3 regions of the Pseudomonas sp. EA_35y_Pfl2_R111 genome follow, and region 1 is predicted to be linked to each of the others. Evidence: predicted binding sites of a transcription regulator. Region 1 holds the regulator's gene; each other region holds the start of a gene.

Evidence for each region. The regulator LexA, encoded in region 1, represses DNA repair genes until DNA is damaged. The targets are predictions, from matches to a motif close to CTGTNTNNNNANACAG.
Region 2: the regulator LexA is predicted to act here: its motif matches at 1,266-1,281, upstream of recN (DNA repair protein RecN).
Region 3: the regulator LexA is predicted to act here: its motif matches at 1,378-1,393, upstream of imuA (translesion DNA synthesis-associated protein ImuA).

Annotation. Positions count from the first base shown of each region.
Region 1 is NZ_CAXAOM010000001.1:306,443-308,710, reverse strand. Features, by position in the region: gene sulA (SOS-induced cell division inhibitor SulA) at 1-447, opposite strand, end outside; gene lexA (transcriptional repressor LexA) at 458-1,069, opposite strand; gene AACY25_RS01695 (TetR/AcrR family transcriptional regulator) at 1,342-2,049, shown strand; gene AACY25_RS01690 (L,D-transpeptidase) at 2,097-2,268, shown strand, end outside.
Region 2 is NZ_CAXAOM010000004.1:366,832-369,099, reverse strand. Features, by position in the region: gene dnaK (molecular chaperone DnaK) at 1-480, opposite strand, end outside; gene grpE (nucleotide exchange factor GrpE) at 580-1,149, opposite strand; gene recN (DNA repair protein RecN) at 1,306-2,268, shown strand, end outside.
Region 3 is NZ_CAXAOM010000002.1:258,660-260,927, reverse strand. Features, by position in the region: gene AACY25_RS09790 (Y-family DNA polymerase) at 1-736, opposite strand, end outside; gene imuA (translesion DNA synthesis-associated protein ImuA) at 743-1,360, opposite strand; gene arfB (alternative ribosome rescue aminoacyl-tRNA hydrolase ArfB) at 1,743-2,156, shown strand.

The sequences.
Region 1 (2,268 bases):
CTTGCCCTGGCGGGCCGCTTGCTCAAGCTGTTGCCGTGCCTGGCGTTCCAGCGGATGCAGCCAGCTAACAACCGTGTGACTGCGTCCCAGCGTCAAGGCTTGTTGTGCCAACTCCAGCGCGCTTTGTGCGCCACGTGGATGCAGCAGCAGAATGCGTTCGCGGTTCAGGCCTGCTTCGCGTAGCCAAGTCTGGGTAAGACTGGATGGCGGGGCGATCAGGGTCAGCCAGCGTTCGTCGTGGTTGTCGCTGAGTTCACGCAGAATCGGCGCTAGAAGATTCAGGCAGTGCCCGACTGCACCACGCAGCGACAGTTCACTGAACGCCTCTGTCTCATCATCCTGCCAGGGCAGCTCAGCGCTATCGGCAAGTAATGGCGTCACCGTCGATGCCAGAAATGCATCGAACAAAGGCAGTTGTGTACGGTTCAGTGATTGCGGGAACTGCATAAATCCTCCACTAGCGGCGGATAACGCCGACGCTCAAACCTTCAATAATCAGGTCCTGTTCTTCCAGGTTTATTTCGATCGGCGCGAACTCCGGGTTTTCCGCAATCAGCCAGACCTTGTTGCCTTCACGCTTGAAACGTTTGACGGTCACTTCATCGTCGAGACGCGCCACCACTACTTGCCCATTACGGGCTTCACGGGTGGTGTGTACGGCCAGTAGGTCGCCATCGAAGATGCCGATGTCCTTCATGCTCATGCCGCGTACACGCAGCAGGTAATCAGCCTTGGGGTGGAAGAAGTCCGGATTGATCTTGCAGGACTCTTCGACATGTTGCTGCGCCAGAATCGGTGCGCCTGCAGCGACGCGGCCAATCACCGGCAAGCCTTCGTCGTCCTCGGCATTGGGCTCAAAGCCTGGAATGCGAATGCCGCGTGAAGCCCCAGGAGTCATTTCGATTGCACCCTTGCGGGCCAGGGCCTTGAGATGCTCTTCCGCTGCGTTGGGGGATTTGAAACCCAGTTTCAAGGCGATTTCCGCACGGGTAGGCGGATAGCCGTTGTCTTCAAGGCACTGCTTGATGAAGGCGAGAATTTCAGCTTGGCGCGGCGTCAGTTTTAGCATGGTCGGCTCTGTTTTTTTGTACAGTGACTGGTATTATATACAGTGATCGTGGATTGGCAATCTTTGTGTTCTGATCTCTACTCAATTGACCTTTGTATCCTCTGTTGCTGCGTCCTGTTACTCGGGCTGCTCATAGGGCGTCTAGCTAGGGTTAGCCTGTACCTTTAGCGGATGTCTGTGACCACCCGGCCACAAGATGGTTTGCCCGGCTTGACAAGGCGGGCGGCTGAAACGTATGTTTCAAACAAGTGTTTGTTCAGATGAAAAGAGTCATGGCCCAGTCGGAAACCGTTGAACGCATTCTCGATGCGGCAGAGCAGCTTTTTGCGGAGAAAGGTTTCGCAGAAACGTCTCTGCGTTTGATCACCAGCAAGGCAGGGGTAAACCTAGCTGCGGTGAATTACCACTTCGGCTCGAAGAAAGCCCTGATTCAGGCGGTGTTCTCGCGCTTTCTCGGGCCTTTCTGCGTAAGCCTGGAGCGTGAGTTGGATCGCCGTCAGGCCAAGCCTGAAACCAAGGTCAGCCTCGAAGAGCTGCTTGAGTTATTGGTAGAGCAGGCGCTGACAGTAAAACCGCGCAGCGGCAACGACCTTTCAATCTTTATGCGTCTGCTGGGCCTGGCCTTCAGCCAGAGCCAGGGGCACCTGCGCAAGTACCTCGAAGAGGTGTACGGCAAGGTATTCCGCCGCTATATGCAGCTGGTGCATGAAGCCGCTCCGCGCATTCCTCCGCTGGAACTGTTCTGGCGGGTGCACTTTATGCTCGGCGCCGCAGCGTTCAGCATGTCCGGGATCAAGGCCCTGCGGGCCATGTCGGAAACCGACTTCGGCGTTAACACCTCGATTGAGCAGGTGATGCGCCTGATGGTGCCATTTCTGGCTGCCGGCATGCGTTCCGAAACCGGTTTGACCGATGAAGCTCTGGCTAGCGCTCAGCTCAAGCCGCGCACCAAGACGCCAGCCATTCCCAGCAAAGTTTGACCTCGGCAGGTGGGCTTGGCGGATGCTATCCGCTAAGCTAGCCGCCCATGGTTGCTCTCGATTTTCTGCATATATCCCTCGCCGATCAGTGCTTGTATGGCTTTGCCAATGGGCAGCTGCAGCTGCGCCTGAGTGTTTCGACCGCGCTGAACGGCGCCGGTGAGCGCAATGGTTCCGGCTGCACGCCGCGGGGCTTGCACAAGGTGCGGGCGAAGATTG
Region 2 (2,268 bases), on a different contig from region 1:
AATACGGCCGGCGTCTTTAGTGGCCTGACGCTGGCTGTCGTTGAAGTAGGCCGGCACGGTGATCACCGCTTCGGTCACTGGCTCGCCGAGGTAGTCTTCGGCGGTCTTCTTCATCTTCTTGAGGATTTCAGCCGAGATTTGTGGCGGTGCCATTTTCTGGCCGTTCACTTCAACCCAAGCGTCGTTGTTGTCAGCTTTGACAATCTTGTACGGGACCATCTGAATGTCTTTCTGCACGACATCTTCGTCAAAACGACGACCGATCAGACGCTTCACCGCGTACAGGGTGTTGTGCGGATTGGTCACCGCCTGACGTTTGGCCGATTGGCCAACGAGGATTTCACCATCGTTGGCATAGGCGATGATCGATGGCGTGGTGCGAGCGCCTTCGGCGTTCTCGATGACCTTGACGCTGCCGTTTTCCAGAATAGAGACGCAGGAGTTGGTGGTCCCCAGGTCGATACCAATAATTTTGCCCATCTTCACTCTCCCGAAACTTTGATAATCCCGCCGCTGATCGTTGTCAGCGGCGGTAGCACTAAAACGCTTGACTGTTTAATGGGGGCAGCTCGGCGAATTTCAAGCCTGCTCATCGATCGATGGCGGCGCTTCCACCGGCGCCTTGCTGACCACCACCATGGCGGGGCGCAGCAGGCGACCATTGAGCATGTAGCCCTTCTGGAACACCTTGAGCACGCTGTTAGGCTCGACGCTGGTGCTTTCCTGCATCGCCATCGCCTGATGGTGCTCGGCGTTGAACGGCGCGCCATGCGGGTCAATGGCTTCCAACTGGTGACGCTTGAGGGTGTCGCTGAACAGCTTGAGCGTCAGCTCCATGCCCTCACGTACAGCCTTGATCGCCTCATCATCCGGATTCGACAGCTCAAGGCCGCGCTCCAGGCTATCCACCACCGGCAACAGGTCGTTGGCGAATTTCTCCAGAGCAAATTTGTGCGCTTTCTCTACATCCTGCTCGGCGCGGCGGCGCACGTTCTGCAGATCGGCAGCCATGCGCAGCGACTGATCCTGCGCAGTGGCCAGTTGCTCTTCCAGCGCTTGCACGCGGGCAACCAGGTCATCGCCCGCAGCCGCTTCGGCAGCTGTTTGTACATCGGGGTTCTGCGTATCCAGGGTCTGTTCGTCAGCCATGCGTCTCTCCTCTTATAAATCCGACGCGAGCCTCAACTCACGTACCTGACCGCTATATGGGGTCAAAAAATGTGGTTTCAAGGACAACAGACGGATTGTCAGCCCACAAAAAAACACTGTATAAATAACCAGACATGAACTTGGGAGGCCCTCGCCATGCTGGTGCACCTGTCCGTACACAACTACGCCATCGTTGAACACCTTGATCTAGAGCTGGACGCCGGCATGAGCGTAATCAGCGGGGAAACTGGCGCCGGCAAGTCGATCATGCTCGACGCCCTTGGCCTGACCCTGGGTGATCGCGCCGACAGCGGCGTAGTGCGCCCCGGTGCGGACAAGGCGGACATCCTCGCCAGCTTCGACCTGCACGACATCCCCGAAGCCCGCGCCTGGCTGGCCGAGCGCGATCTGGACAATGACGGCCCGTGCATCCTGCGCCGAGTGATCACCGCCGAAGGCCGCTCGCGTGGCTATATCAACGGCTCACCCTGCCCGCAGGGTGACCTCAAGGCCCTCGGCGAGCTGCTGATCGACATCCACAGCCAGCATGAACACCAATCCCTGCTCAAGCCTGAGACCCACCGCCGCCTGCTCGACGAATACGCCGGTAGCCAGGAACTGGCGCGCCAGGTGCAGCTCGCGGCGCAGCGCTGGAAGCAGACCAAGAATGAGCTGGAACGGGTTTCCAGCATCGGCGACGAACAGCGCGCCCGTCATCAGTTGCTCAGCTACCAGCTGGAAGAACTCGACAACCTGGCACTCGGCGAAGATGAGCTGGACAACCTGGAGCAGGAACACAAAAACCTGACCAACGCCGAAAGCCTGCTCAGCGCCTGCCGCCTGGTAATCGAGCAGTGCAGCGAGAATGACGCTGGCAACGTACTGTCCGCCCTGACCAGCAGCCTTAACCGCCTCGGCGCTTTCCAGGGCCAACCCGGCGCACTGAGCGAAGCCACCAACCTGCTGGCCAGCGCGCAAATCCAGGTAGAAGAAGCCGTCGGTGAGTTGAACCGCTTTCTTGACCATTTCGACGCCGACCCTGAACGCCTGCGGCAGATGGAAGAACGCCTGGACGCGATCTACACCCTGGCGCGCAAGCACCGCATCCAGCCAACCGAG
Region 3 (2,268 bases), on a different contig from region 1:
CAAAGTTCAGCTCGATCCGGATGTCGAACCTATCCGGTGGGGTATAAAAATCCAGGGCAAGTGGGCGACGACCGAACAAGGTGTCGAGATGAAGTAGAACCTCGGCGGGAAAGCGCTTTGCCAGGCTGCTGCGGGGGAGGGCCACAAGCTGCTGCAAGTTACGCAGTCCCATTCGCGCAAAGGCAGTCGCCACGCTCTCGGACAGCCCCAGTCGTTCTACTGGCAACGGGTGGAGGGCTTCCTGCAACGATTTATCATCGACGACCGCCAGGCCATCCCCGCAGTGCGAGAGCATCCGTGCCGCCGACGGGTTGGGCGCTAGGGTGATGCGATGCTGGAAGCCCAGTGCCAAAAGCTCTTCACGCAGTCGCGCTTCAAATCGTGGCCATGGGCCAAACAGAGCAAAACTGGACCGCACCTCAAGCAGCAGACAGCGCGGGTAGTGCAAGCTGACTTGTGCGCTGAACCCATAGGCCCAGGCAGCCAAGAACTGCTGCCACCTTTCGATATCCGCTTGATCGTAGTCAGCAGTGGAAAACTCCGAGGTCAGAGCCTGGGCCGTGGTAAGCGACTGTCCGGGTCTTAGACCTATTGAGCGGGCCGAGGCGTTGACCGCCTGTATGACGCGGCGTTGTGCTGGGCCGCTGAGCAGTACCAATGGGCGCTCCGGATCAGAGCGGTGACGCAACACTCCGTCCATGGCCAATTGTGGCAACAGGATGCACGCCCAAAGCATGGCCGCTTACTGCCAATTGGCTGCGATAGGGTGCGCAGAGGCTATGCCACCGCGACACTTGAGCACCCTGATCTGCACCGGTTGGGCGTCCACTACCAGGCGTAAGGCCGCGGGTGATGCGTTAACTGAGGCCGATAAGGGACGATACGCAAAAGCCAGGGTCTGGCCGGTTTCAGCGGCGATCTGTAAGCGGCGCAACGAGCGGTCATCCGCTTCGCGAGGCCAGCACACAACGGCGCCGCAGCTACCTGAGCGTAGACACTGCTCAGTAGCCCATAAGATGTCACGACCTTGCGCCTGAACAATGCTCAGGTAGCGCAAATCGATTTGCGCTGCGAGCCAGGCTTGGGGGTAGGGTTGGTGAAGAGGCCCGATCAGCACCACACGCTCGCCAGCACGCGTCAGGCGAGCCAAGGTCGGCCATAGAAGACGCAACTCTCCCGTGCCTGTCGCAGCAACCAGTATTTCGCTCAGCGCCGCATCAGGCCAACCACCGCCAGGGAGCACGGCGTCCAGAGCGGCGTTCCCTGTCGGCTGGCAGTGCGCTGAAGGGGTGGCGACTGCCTGCCCACGCCAAACGCGCCGCGCATCAAGCAAGCTGTCTATGGTCACGACGGATGACATGAGGGTGAACCAAAATACTGTATTGATATACAGTATTTGCTCAGGTGTAGTTTGTGGTCAAGGTGAGTCGACGAGCTGCATTCGATCTAGCCGCGTCGGGTTAATGGCAATCGTGCTGTCGAACCATGAGCAGGGATGGGGCAGCTGTGTACGAGGTGCCAGCATCCCGCTCATATCAGGCCATCGGAGACAGGCTCATCTGTTCAAAACAACGTAGTGTCCGCCTGCGCCAGTAAGCAGCCGGCCAGCCGGCGACTACGAAATTAGGGCCAACTCACATACCCGCCTTCGCCTAAAGTTCAGAGGGCGATTGGAGCGCGATCAGGCAACTGTTCTACGTTCGCGTTATCCTGGCCCACCTTTCCCGCACCGAAGCCCACCCATGCTGGTTATCTCCAACAGCGTTCATCTACCTGACGATGAAGTCGAATTGATCGCCATACGTGCCCAGGGCGCGGGCGGGCAGAATGTCAATAAGGTGTCCAGCGCGATACATCTGCGTTTCGATATCCAGGCGTCCAGCTTGCCGCCGTTCTACAAGGAGCGGCTGCTGGCATTGCGCGATAGCCGCATTACCGCCGACGGCGTAGTGGTTATCAAGGCCCAGCAGTACCGCACTCAGGAGCAGAACCGCGCCGATGCCCTAGAGCGCCTGGCCGAGCTGATTCGCAGCGCCGCTAAAACCGAAAAAGCCCGTCGCCCGACCAAACCCACCCTGGGCTCGAAAAAGCGCCGTCTGGAAGGCAAGAGCATTCGCGGCACGATCAAGGCGGGGCGCGGCAAGGTCGATTTCTAAGAACCTGTTCACGATCTGCTGCGCGTCGGCCCTGCTGCGTTAAAAACAGGTTCGGATGCGAGCCCAGTCATCTTCCTCGCCTTTTTTGGCCTTGTAGGGCTCTAGCTCGCAA